Regions from separate parts of the Aequorivita sp. KMM 9714 genome, predicted to be linked through region 2. Evidence: riboswitches for the same ligand, from Rfam matches in the RefSeq annotation. Region 2 holds a riboswitch; each other region holds the start of a gene.
The links. A riboswitch is a leader RNA that binds a small molecule or an ion and turns the genes downstream of it on or off. The one in region 2 is predicted to bind S-adenosylmethionine.
Positions count from the first base shown of each region.

Region 1 (3,134 bases), on a different contig from region 2:
TGTTTACTAAAATTGAAGTAGGTTCTACTACACCAATAGCATAACTTACCTGTACCAAAATCTCATCAGCTACACCTGCAGCAACAAGGTTTTTAGCAATATGTCTAGCCGCATAGGCTGCACTTCTATCAACTTTACTCGGGTCTTTTCCGCTGAAAGCACCACCACCGTGAGCACCTTTTCCACCGTAGGTATCAACGATTATTTTTCTTCCTGTTAAGCCTGTATCTCCGTGTGGTCCACCAATAACAAATTTTCCAGTTGGATTAATATGATAAGTAATATCATCATTAAATAATTTTTGAACGTGCTCAGGGAATTGCTTTTTAACGCGAGGAATAAGAATTTTCTTTACGTCATTTTCAATTTTTTTGAGCATAACCTTGTCGTCCTCATCAAAGTCGTCGTGCTGTGTAGAAACAACAATTGTAACAATTTTTTGAGGAATATTGTCATCGCTATATTCAATTGTAACCTGGCTTTTTGAATCGGGACGCAAATATTTTATTTCGTCCTCTTCTCTCCTAAGCGCTGCCAATTCATACATTATTTTGTGTGAGATATCTAATGCCAATGGCATATAATTTTCTGTTTCTTTAGTAGCATAGCCAAACATCATTCCTTGGTCTCCTGCACCTTGTTCCTCTTTATTTTCGCGATCTACACCTTGGTTAATATCTTGGGATTGTTCGTGAATTAAAGAAATAACCCCACAAGAATCTCCACTGAATTTATAAGCGCCTTTTGTGTAACCAATCTTATTAATTACATCACGAGCAATAGTTTGTACATCTAGGTAAGTATTGCTTTTTACTTCACCAGCAAGAACAACCTGTCCGGTGGTAACTAAGGTTTCACAAGCAACTTTACTTTCGGGGTCGAAAGCTAAAAAATTATCTAAAAGCGCATCACTAATTTGATCTGCAACTTTGTCTGGATGTCCTTCAGAAACACTTTCTGATGTAAATAAATAAGCCATAATCTATATTTGAATTTTTAAAAAAATATTAAAAACGACCTGGAATAAAATATTTTAAGACTTGCCTGATGGCGTACGACTAATAATTATGTGAATAGCCTAAAGTCCTATATTTTATAGTCTTAAGTCATTTTTATTTAAAAAGAAGATTTGACGGGTCGCGACCTTGGGAAGTTCTCACTGCCTTTAGCATTTTTTAGGGAGGTTGCAATCAGTCAAATCTTTCCTCTTAAATTATCTGCTGCAAAAGTATAGAATTAAAATGAACTGAAGATTTGTTTTAAAAATTTTTGACAAAAAATTAGGTTATTAATTTTTTCCGCCCCTATATTTGCACACACAAAGTTCAAACTTTTATTGAAATGTTATCAAGAAAGGCCGAGGGAATAGACCCTATGACGCCTTAGCAACCCTTTCTCCGGAATGAAGGTGCTACATTCTACAACGATCCCGAATTATTAGGATTGAAGATAGATAACGACAAGTCAGTTTCTTTTCTGAAGCTGCTTTTCATTTATTCTTTTTAACATTTTTCTATTGTCCCGAATTTATTTCGGGATTGGTTTAATCTATTTATTAACTCAAAAAATTAGAAAAATGAGTGCAAAACACAATTTCGCAACAAACTTGTTGCACGCAGGACATGATGTAATTGCAAACGGTGGAACTAGAGCAGTCCCAATTTACCAAACTACCAGCTACGTTTTTAGAGATACAGACCATGCGGCAAATCTTTTTAATCTCTCTGAGACAGGATATATTTATTCTCGTCTAAACAACCCAACTTGCGATGTCTTGGAAAAACGATTAGCAGCTTTGGAAGGCGGTATTGGTGCAGTTACAACAGCTTCTGGTGCAGCTGCTGTTTCTACAGCATTGTTGACGCTGCTTCGTGCTGGCGATCATATAGTGGCTTCCAGTAGTTTGTATGGTGGAACCTTTAATTTGCTGAATGTAACCTTACCGCGGTTAGGAATTACAACAACTTTTGTAGATGCATCAAATCCTGAGAATTTTGGAAATGCCGTTAAGGAAAATACGAGAGTAATATTTATCGAATCTGTAGGAAATCCAAAGTTGGATGTATTAGATATCGAAGTTATTGCTGCTGAAGCTAGAGAGCATAAAATCCCGCTGATTGTTGATAATACCGTTGCTTCCCCAGCCTTATTGCGACCGATTGAATACGGAGCAAACATTGTAATCCATTCACTTACGAAATACATAAACGGAAACGGGACAACTCTTGGAGGGGTTATAATCGACGCTGGTAACTTTGATTGGACCAATGGTAAATTTCCAGAATTTACTGAGCCATCTGCAGGATACCACGGATTGATTTACGCTGATGTTTTAAAAGAAGCTGCTTTTATTGCTAAAGTTAGACTAGAAGGTCTTCGCGATTTTGGTGCAGCGTTGAGTCCGTTTAGTGCTTTTCAAATTTTACAAGGGTTAGAAACCTTAGAAATCAGAATAAAAAAGCACAGTGAAAATGCACTGAATTTTGCTAAATGGTTACAAAATAGAAAGGAAGTAGCTTGGGTAAATTACCCAGGTTTGGAAGATAACAAGTATTATAATTTAGCTCAAAAGTATCTTCCAGTAGGGCAAAGCGGACTTGTAACTTTTGGTGTAAAAGGCGGATATGAAAGTGCTAAAAAAGTAGTTGATAGCGTAAAAGTTTTTTCACTTTTAGCAAATATTGGCGATACAAAATCTTTAATTATACATCCTGCAAGTACCACTCACCAACAATTAAATGAAGTAGATCAAGCCTCATCTGGCGTGTCTCAAGATTTAATTAGACTTTCCGTGGGATTGGAAAATATAGAAGATCTAAAAGCTGATTTAGAACAAGCGTTTCAGGAAGTTTTTAAAGAGCAATTGGTTTAAATAATCTTCTTATAGCTAAGATAATGTCTCAACTCACACAGCTAAAAATAAAAGAATACACTACACAAAGTGGTTTGTGCTTAAAAAACCTTCCCTTAACCTATCAGGTTTTTGGGAAGGAATTAGGCTCAGCTCCAATTGTTTTGGTAACTCACGCGCTAACTGGAAACAGCAATGTATGTGGTGAAAACGGTTGGTGGAAAGCTTTAATTGGTCCTGAAAAATGTATAAATACTAATAAATACACCATTCTTTCATTCAA
Region 1 covers NZ_JAAGRO010000003.1:206,082-209,215, forward strand. Annotated here, with positions in the region: gene metK (methionine adenosyltransferase) at 1-979, opposite strand, end outside; SAM riboswitch class I at 1,342-1,460, shown strand; gene G3A46_RS09720 (O-acetylhomoserine aminocarboxypropyltransferase/cysteine synthase family protein) at 1,577-2,872, shown strand; gene G3A46_RS09725 (alpha/beta fold hydrolase) at 2,896-3,134, shown strand, end outside.
Region 1: another riboswitch for S-adenosylmethionine. It lies ahead of G3A46_RS09720 (O-acetylhomoserine aminocarboxypropyltransferase/cysteine synthase family protein); the one in region 2 lies ahead of G3A46_RS13185 (hypothetical protein).

Region 2 (3,134 bases):
TTCCTTATACCAGACGAAGTTCCCATCAGCATTAATTAAACTGCCTAACCAAGGAATATTTTTACAAGTAGGGTGAGGCTGATTAAGGTGAGGTGTATATGTATCTCCAGCACCATGTATTAACTCTTCATCAGCAAATACATAATCCCGTTTATTTACAAAACCCAAAGGGCGAAGCCGATTTTCAACAATTTGTATAAGGTTGTAAGGTGGAGAGACCATCTCAGCTACAATTAATAGTTTCCCATTAGTCTGTCCATTTAAATCAAACTTTGTCATAAAATCTTTCAATGTTCCAAACTTCTTATTGACCGACGCTACATTTATTATTAGACTTGAAAAGACGATGGGCATCTGGTCGTTATCTAGAAACTCTTGCCTGTTTTCCAATGTATTATTATTATTTCTCATAAATTCAAGTTTATTCCATCAAACTAATTTCATCACATTTAAATGCCCCATACTTTTTATAATACTGGCTTTCTCTATTCCACAATACAATATACTTAGCACGAGTTTGAATTCTAAAAGAACCTTTACTCGAAATCAAACTAAATCCTTTTCCAGAGAATTTAAATTCTTCATCAAAATACCAAATCTCATAGGGTGATACATTGGTGAAATCTAATAAAGCCACGACATTCTCAGCCGGTAAGCATAACAAATAAGGAAATCTATCTTGTGTAATGATTTCTGATACATCAATGAAATCTTTTTCTATAGAAGAAACAATCACACCAATTTGTTGTGAGGTTTTCGAATTGCTTAATTTAACTTTAGTGGAATTCATATTCTTAATTAATTATAAGTTGTGGAGATGTTAGTTGATGAATACTTTTTTATTGTAATACCCTTTTCATAGATTATATAATTGAAAAGTATTTATAAACTTCTTGTTTAGGGTAGGCGATTTGATTAGTATATCGCAATCTAAATTGCTTTAAAACATCTCGTATATTTTAAGTCTGCTATAAGTTGTTTAAACTTTCCTACATCCGTAAATGATAAACGTTCGAATTGTTCCTCCTTATTCCTTTGAAAAAGAAACCACCCATTTCTGGTATATCTTCAATTAAATCAAAAGCGAGACAGTCTTTAGGAAGATTTTCGAAGATTAAAGTGAACGAGAAAATTGTCCCAGGCTTAACAAAACACCAGTTAGGATATACTGCGATATTTTCACTAAATAGCATTTTAGACTTCCTTGCAGTCTGATGGCATTTTAAGTAAGTGTTATTCCAAATTCGCAATCTTTGAACATCACGATATGGACCTAAATCGATATGAATAATTACCTGAGATTCAGTATCAGTTTGGGTAGCTGATTGATCCTTTAATTCTTTAGCGATTTGAATTTTTGGGTCTTTTATTTCTAGGCTTAAATTTGGAATTTCAAAGCCTTCATTAATGCTTAAGGTAATGTCTTTTAATTCAATCAGGGGCTTTTTAAATCGCTTGATAATAGCTAAATCTAAAGCTATTATATGTAAAGCTTGTAAATGTACGCCCTCAATATTTGCTGTAAGCGCACTTTTGTAACTGTCTATGAGTTCTTCATCAGACAAGTTTTCAAAAACTTCTAAGAAGTTTGAGATATGCAGTTCTCTCTCTCTTCTGCTTGATAAAAGATGTTCCATAATAGATTTAATTAAAAAATTAAACCATTACAAAAAAACAAATGAAATGTGTAGGATAACATATTTTTCCTGGACCGGCTCATCGTTTTAGCACCTTCGCCTGTTTAGGCAGGTTGCTGTTTCAATTAAGAAACTCGTAATGATACTGCATAAATACAATTTATTTTTAAATAATACAAGAATAAATTATGATTTTCGCAATAGACAGTGAAACTTTTTTTTAATAAATCCTTGAGGTTCAGCCGTTGTAACCAATTAAAACAAACCCAGCAAATGGAAAACCGGTGTAACAATAAAACAAATTCAACGACTTATAATGTATGATGGATATAAACAAGGCTTCTGAATTACTAAAATCGCTACTATCTCAAACGGACAAAAAATCTGAAAAAAAAGTTTATCACTGTTTTATTCATACCTTATCATCATTGAAAAATAGAGATTTAACTGAAACCCAATCTCAGTTAATAGAAGACAAACTCTCTTCATTGAATCTAAATACAGTCACGGAAAACAGAAAAAAATTCTACAAACAAAAACTATCTGAGTTTATAGCATTTCTAAAAAATGAATTCTCATTCACAACAGCGAAATACTACACTGAAATCTGGATGGTTTATGGGATGATATTTGGAACAGGAATTGGTATTTCTATAGGCACAGCAATTGGCGCTGGTCTAGGAACAAGCATTGGATTGTCTATTGGAGCTGGAGTTGGAATGGTACTTGGAATGATAATAGGCGCAAGAAAAGATGCTGAAGCTAAAAGGCAAGGAAAAGTAATTTAATAGTGTCTCTTGCAAATCCTATTGAGTATCTAAGAAAGTAACACAAACAACTCCAAATAGAGTTAAGAAGTGATTAGCAAAACGTATTCAATAGATATTCCTTTCATCAACTTATTCCTAAGCCAATAACCGATTTCTCTAATAATCACCGAGTCGATATATTAGAAATAAACAAAATTTTTATGACGGCAGATTTTCCTGAATAAGAAATTGATCTAAAAAATTACTGCTTAGAAGCTTTTCTACTTCCTTCATACATTTCATAACGCACAAGTTTAGACTCTAATTTCCCGTTGAACAACTTAATTTTTCTCGAAGGACGAAGTCCAACAAATTTAAGTGCTTCCATATTTGAAGTGATCATCCAAGCCTGAGTTCCAGGATAGCCACGCTTTAATGTATTCCCGATAGAGCTATAAAACTCCTGAACGTCATTTACAGATATTCTTTCGTCATAAGGCGGATTGAAAACCATATACAACGACTTTTCTCCTTGCTTTTCACTTTCAAAAAAATCTTGTTGTCTTACCTCAATAAAATCTTGAAGATTTGCACTTTTTATATTCTCCTTAGATTTATGAACAGCAACAGGATCAGAATCGAAACCATAAATTTTATGAGGGAAATCACGAACTTTTTTAAGAGCTGCTTCTTCTATTTTCTCATATAAATCTACATCAAAGTCTGGCCAAGTTTCAAAACCAAATTC
Region 2 covers NZ_JAAGRO010000007.1:68,581-71,714, forward strand. Annotated here, with positions in the region: gene G3A46_RS13175 (hypothetical protein) at 1-354, opposite strand, end outside; gene G3A46_RS13180 (hypothetical protein) at 422-790, opposite strand; gene G3A46_RS13185 (hypothetical protein) at 990-1,637, opposite strand; SAM-I-IV-variant riboswitch at 1,690-1,785, opposite strand; gene G3A46_RS13190 (glycine zipper family protein) at 1,958-2,425, shown strand; gene G3A46_RS13195 (THUMP domain-containing protein) at 2,649-3,134, opposite strand, start outside.

Region 3 (3,134 bases), on a different contig from region 2:
CAGATATTGAACAAAAAATTGCTGAGTACACCAACACCATGCTTCAGCAAATAGACACTTTGAGCTCCATTTCTTCGGCTTTTTCAACCTATGCAAAGATGCCAGCGCAGCAAGATGAAACTTTAAACGTAGTTAAAATCACAAAATTAGCCTTAGAGATTTTTACTGAAGATTATATATATTTCTTTTCAGAAGAAGAAGAAGTTCGCGTACTATTCGACAGAACCCAGCTAGTTAGGGTGGTTACCAATTTGGTTAAAAACAGTATTCAATCTATTGAGCAGAAAAACCCTGAAGAACCACGAATTGACGTGGAAGTAATAGCTAAAGAAGCTTTCGTACATATACGCGTTACAGACAATGGAATTGGCGTACCAGACGAAAACAAAGAAAGAATTTTTGAACCGCAATTTACCACTAAATCTAGCGGGATGGGACTTGGCTTAGGTATGGTGAAAAATATAGTTGAGAGATACGGCGGAACAATATCGCTAACTTCGACTTCAGACAAGACCACTTTTGAAGTTTCATTCCCAACAATGCAATAGGTTTTTAGTAGCTTTGTGGTAACAACTTTTATAAACGTAAGTTCTAGCTGTCGCCGAAATAAAATTCCATACAGACTGGCATCCGAAACTAATAGAATCGAGATCTTAAACTGAAAAAAGTTAGTGTAAAAAAGAAAAAAGATTATCTAAAAAAATATAAAATGAGCTATCAAAACATACTTTCAGAAACTGATAATGGGATTACTACCATCACAATTAATCGTCCATCAAAGTTAAACGCGTTAAACCGTGAAACTATACAAGAACTTCACACTGCTTTTAAAGAAGCAGATGAATCTTCAGAGACGAAAGTGATTATTGTTACTGGTAGTGGTGAGAAAGCTTTCGTAGCAGGTGCAGATATTAGTGAGTTTGCAGATTTTTCGGTAGCAGAAGGGGGAAACCTTGCCGCTAAGGGACAAGAATTACTTTTCGACTTTGTTGCAAACCTAACTACTCCTGTAATAGCAGCTGTTAATGGTTTTGCTCTTGGTGGCGGACTAGAATTAGCTATGGCAGCTCACTTCCGTATAGCTTCAGACAATGCTAAAATGGGATTACCAGAAGTTTCACTAGGTGTAATTCCTGGATATGGAGGTACGCAACGCCTTCCTCAACTAGTTGGTAAAGGTCGTGCTATGGAAATGATTATGACAGCGGGAATGATTGATGCTAACCAAGCCTTGCAGTACGGATTAGTAAATCAAGTAACTACTCCTGAGGCGTTAATTGAAACTACTGAAAAGATTGCTGGGAAAATTATGAAAAACTCCTCTGTTGCAATCAAATCGGCTATAAAAGCGATAAACGCTAATTACGAAGACGGCGTTAACGGATTTAATGTTGAAATTGAAGAATTCGGAAACTGCTTTGGTACCGAAGACTTTAAAGAAGGAACACAGGCATTTCTTAATAAGAGAAAAGCAAATTTTCCAGGTAAATAATACCAAGTAAGATATTTAGTTTAAAGCCTAGCATTACTGCTGGGCTTTATGTTTTTTACAAGGACTTACCACATGTTTAATTGAAAAACCCCACACTTTTCTTAGGAAAAATAATTTAATTTTCTTATATTTATAACTCTCATTAAGAATCACACTAAGTGATAGCAACCTGCCAAAACAGGCGAAGGTGCTAAAGAAATGAGCCTACTTCTAGGAAAAAAATGTTTTCAGCCCATTTATTACAATTTTAAATATTAAGTGTTTTTAGACTCCTAAAAACGCAACGAATAACGAGTTCAAAACTGACAAGTTCTGACCGAAAATTAGATTAAAAGTTTGCGAAATATAAACAACGCAAAATTTTGACCTGTGAGATTATTTATAGAAATGAATAATTATTAACCTAAATATATTTTATATGACTAACATTACATTCAATGAATTGCTTAACGAGCACAAACACCTTTTAAAGGAATCTACTTACGTAAAAGTATTTGATTTTTATATAAGTGGAAATACAGATCCTGAAAAGCTTCAAGGTTTATTATTTCACGAAGAGACCGATTGGATTTACGATTCAAGTTGGGACAAATCGGATAGAGCCAATGGAAAAAACCCAATGAGACAAGAATACACCGATAAAATGAATAAAAAAAGAACCTCATTAGGTGTTAGTCCACTTACTGAAAATGGATATAACCCAGATGAAACATCTAAGAATTTCTGTATTGCGATTATAAAAAACTCGCCAAAGTACAGAGATCTTTAGCATTATAAGTGAATTTTCGAGTTTCAGGATTTTCGTGAAAAGCTATCCGTAAATCAAGGTTTGAAGTATAGCCAATGTAAAACCTTGATAGGCTATCTGAATGCAAGATGTAAACACAATATTCCATAACAGTATAAAACAAAAAACCCAGACGGTTGTCTGGGTTTGTTTGCTCCTCTTCTTGGGCTCGAACCAAGGACCCTCTGATTAACAGTCAGATGCTCTAACCAACTGAGCTAAAGAGGAATTTATGTCTTGCCTTTGCCAGCTTTTGCTTGCTAATACAATCTCTTAGATTGCGTAGGCGGGTGCAAATATAAGCCTTTTTTACATTCATCAAAATAAAAAAATAAAAAAATTTAAAAATTTTAACTTTTTTATCTTTCTGCTTAAACTTGCAGGTTTCTATTATTCAAATAACCAGCGATATATGTCATTTCCATTGGCGAAAAGAACCAAAGCAATTAATATGAAAAATCCAACCATTTGAGCATACTCCATAAACTTATCATTAGGTTTTCTGCCTGAAATCATTTCATATAATAAAAACATTACGTGACCTCCATCCAAAGCAGGAATAGGTAGAATGTTCATAAACGCTAATATAATAGATATAAGCGCGGTTGTTTCCCAAAACCTCACCCAATCCCAAGCTTCTGGGAAAAGGTTACCAATGGCTCCAAAACCTCCAACCTTAGTAGCTCCTTTCTTAGTGAATACATATTTAAATTGCGATGCATAATCCTTCAGCGTATTGTAACCATAACCAAAACCGCCAACAATACTTTCACCTAGAGTATATTCCACCTTAGTCTGACCCACTTGTGAAATAACTTCTTTTCTAGAAACATTTATTCCTATTAAACCTTCCTC
Region 3 covers NZ_JAAGRO010000001.1:603,544-606,677, reverse strand. Annotated here, with positions in the region: gene G3A46_RS02725 (ATP-binding protein) at 1-548, shown strand, start outside; gene G3A46_RS02720 (enoyl-CoA hydratase-related protein) at 710-1,492, shown strand; SAM-I-IV-variant riboswitch at 1,627-1,723, shown strand; gene G3A46_RS02715 (hypothetical protein) at 1,911-2,261, shown strand; gene G3A46_RS02710 (GIY-YIG nuclease family protein) at 2,227-2,388, opposite strand; tRNA gene G3A46_RS02705 (tRNA-Asn) at 2,434-2,507, opposite strand; gene rseP (RIP metalloprotease RseP) at 2,670-3,134, opposite strand, start outside.
Region 3: another riboswitch for S-adenosylmethionine. It lies ahead of G3A46_RS02715 (hypothetical protein); the one in region 2 lies ahead of G3A46_RS13185 (hypothetical protein).

Region 4 (3,134 bases), on a different contig from region 2:
TCATAAAGACAATGAACGATAATCTCTGTTTCTGAGAAATGGTTTAAACTCTCGAGATTAATTTCCATACCTAGCCATTGGCGCCAAGGCGTAAACTCTATGCCTTGGGAATATTTCTCTTCTTCAGTTTTAGGATTGTTATATAGTCCAGATACATCAAAGTATTTTTCATCTTCATCAATTTCAGCTTTTATAATAATAGACATATCTATTTTCTCAGGCTTCATTGTTTGCAGTTTTTCGAATACAATTTTGTATCCTTCCATATTCTCTTCAGCTTCGGGATAAACTTCTAAGAAAACGTTTTGAATATTGCTCCAAGAATTGTTTTGTACGAGGTCTTTAAAAGTCATTATTTTGTTTTTATTATATCTTCATAACTAGAACGAAAATTAATAGTTCGCTTTACTTTGAACAACTAATTAATCCATTATTTCAATTAAATCTTCTAGATTTTGTAAATAATGCTCCAATGGCAGTAGAGATTTTGTTTTACTTTTTAAGAATATTAAATCATTATAAAATTTATTCTGACTTTTAAGGAAACCAATACTTGTGTAAGCCACAGCGTTCATAGAATTTTGATCAAACTTTGATATAAACGAGTTATTCTTATTGATTAGTTGAATAAAATAATCGGTTGATTTCGCATTAAATAGCGTTTTAATGCTTTCGTATTCAGTGTTTAGTGAGTGTAGCTTAGCATTTAATCCACTACTACCTTTTTTAAAATACCAAGATTGATCATCCGATGAATTGAGTTTTTGTTTGATAGATGCATATTCAAGAATTATCGAAACCAGATTGGAGTCAATTTTCTCTTTAATCAATAAATCTTCAATGATTTTAAGTTCTAAGCCCAAGTTGATTTTATCTGATATTATGTGATAGTAAGGCTCTTCATATAAGTAACAACTGTTTTCCAATCGGCAAAATCTTTTCCTTCTGGACCAAAGTGAATATGTTTACCTTTAAATTCTCCCGCTCCATTTGCTTTTCTGTCGTCAATTAGAAAATCCCCCTTAGCTAGCTGTTTATTATGTGAAAGGATTAATCGTTTGTAAGCAACTTCAGGTAAGTGTTTTTTTACCCACAGTAGTTTATCCGACCAAGCAGATGGGTTTTCCCAAGGAGCAGTAGAAAGTATGTAGGTGTCAAAATTTTCGGAAAGCCATTTATACCCTTCAATAGCGCCTTCATAAGGTTCCATTAGAGAAAAAATACCAGGCACCTCGTCTAAGTTTCCCGCATATTTCTTTTTGTCTTCTTCCGAAATTTTGTCAATTCCAGATTTGAAATCTACCAATACATTATCCATATCAACAAAAACGACTTGTTTGGTTTTATTCTTTTTATGATTGTGATATTCTGTGTAGTTTTTGGTTTGTCGTACAACTTCTTCACAGAAGTAATCGGATGATTTATCGGTGGAACAGCCAGCTTCGTTTATTGGAGTGACCCCAAAGGCTGCTCTTTTTTTGTTTACTCTGTCTGTGTATTCTTGAGACATTGGGTTGCCTTCATCTGCAATTTCTCTTGTCATAAAATCCCATTCCTCTGAGAATAATGCAGATTTTAAATTTTCAACTTGCGTATCGAAGTTGGAGGGTTGTTTTTGAACCTCTCTCACTTTTTTTATTTCATATTCTGTCAAAAATTCGTGGTACTCATTTAAAATTTTTCCGATAGTAGGTGTTTTCATAGAAAGTATTTAAGATTAATATGTAGTTCAATATTTGTATTGGTCATGCCTATCCAACACTTACACAATTGTTTCCTAGCTTGAAATTGTGAAGTTTGAAATTAAGTCATTTAGCGTTTTTAGTTTTAAAAAACACATTAAGTCAATTCGGTAAATTTTTGTAAAAAGGGTAAAACATATTGTTCCTAAAAGTAGGCTCATTGTTTAAGCACCTTTGCCTGTTTAGGCGGGTTGCTATCACTTAAAAGTGATTCGTAATGATATCACGAATATAATGAAAAATAAGCGTAAATGAAAGGTTAAAACCTAAATTCTACTCAAAACTTAATGACATTTCAAGGCGATTCTGTATTAAAGGGGATTATAATTATTGAAGAATTAGAGCTTTATAAAGGAAAGTTGAAATTTGAAAATTTTAGGGGAGGAGACAAGTTTTGTAATTTATAAAATTGTGATTTCAACCTAAAAATGTATTTCGGATATATGGGGTAAGATTTGTTGTTGGGTTTAACATCAAAAAAGGAAGTTCCCGCAATGATACTTTTGAAGAAAAGTGAGACTCAGTAGACTATTCTATGAGTCATAAACACAACAATTGGGCGTGACTCCAAATTACTCCAAAAAAACAAAGCCCGTAAACTTAATGTTTATGGGGCTTTTTGCGGAGAAAGAGGGATTATTAATTTGATCCCAAAAAGAAATCTTGAACAACCATAGAAACCCACGCATAGCCAGAAAAAGGCGATGCTAGGTTTTTTATTTATTTCCACTCCTGTCAAGCCGAAGGGGCTTGAGTCGTTGCAATAAATAAAAAACCCACAACTAAAAAGTTGTGGGTTTCCTTTTGCGGAGAAAGAGGGATTCGAACCCCCGGAGGTGTGACCCTCAACAGTTTTCAAGACTGCCGCATTCGACCACTCTGCCATTTCTCCTGTGGTATGCGTTTCATAAGCGTTTTGCTTACGAGACTGCAAATATAAAAAGCTTTTTTAAATATCCTATTCATTTTTTAAAGTTTTTATTTGTTAAAATTTTAGCTCAGTAATGCAGCGAAATAAAAGGCTTTGCAACAATTTGAAAATAAGAACCTTGCATAAACAACAGCGCAGTAATTTTTTCATTAACTTTAAAGAACTAAATATGCCAAATGAAGGTTTTTACGCTAATTGTCACATTATTCTTGACAAACTTTGTCTTTCCGCAGAGTAAAAAGCAAGTGGCTTTTAGAGAACTTACCGTAGAACATGGTTTATCGCAAAATAGTGTGGTAAGTATAGCGCAAGACAGTACTGGGTATATCTGGTTTGCAACTCAAGACGGACTCAATAAATACGATGGACGCGACTTTACTCATTATGATATTCAATTTGAAGATGTAACTCGTGCAACCTATAGTAAATTGGGGAAAATATACGTAGCGAGAACCGGAGAT
Region 4 covers NZ_JAAGRO010000004.1:110,043-113,176, reverse strand. Annotated here, with positions in the region: gene G3A46_RS10770 (DUF6557 family protein) at 1-353, opposite strand, end outside; gene G3A46_RS10765 (hypothetical protein) at 423-863, opposite strand; gene G3A46_RS14370 (hypothetical protein) at 881-1,702, opposite strand; SAM-I-IV-variant riboswitch at 1,871-1,968, opposite strand; tRNA gene G3A46_RS10755 (tRNA-Ser) at 2,550-2,634, opposite strand; gene G3A46_RS10750 (two-component regulator propeller domain-containing protein) at 2,850-3,134, shown strand, end outside.
Region 4: another riboswitch for S-adenosylmethionine. It lies ahead of G3A46_RS14370 (hypothetical protein); the one in region 2 lies ahead of G3A46_RS13185 (hypothetical protein).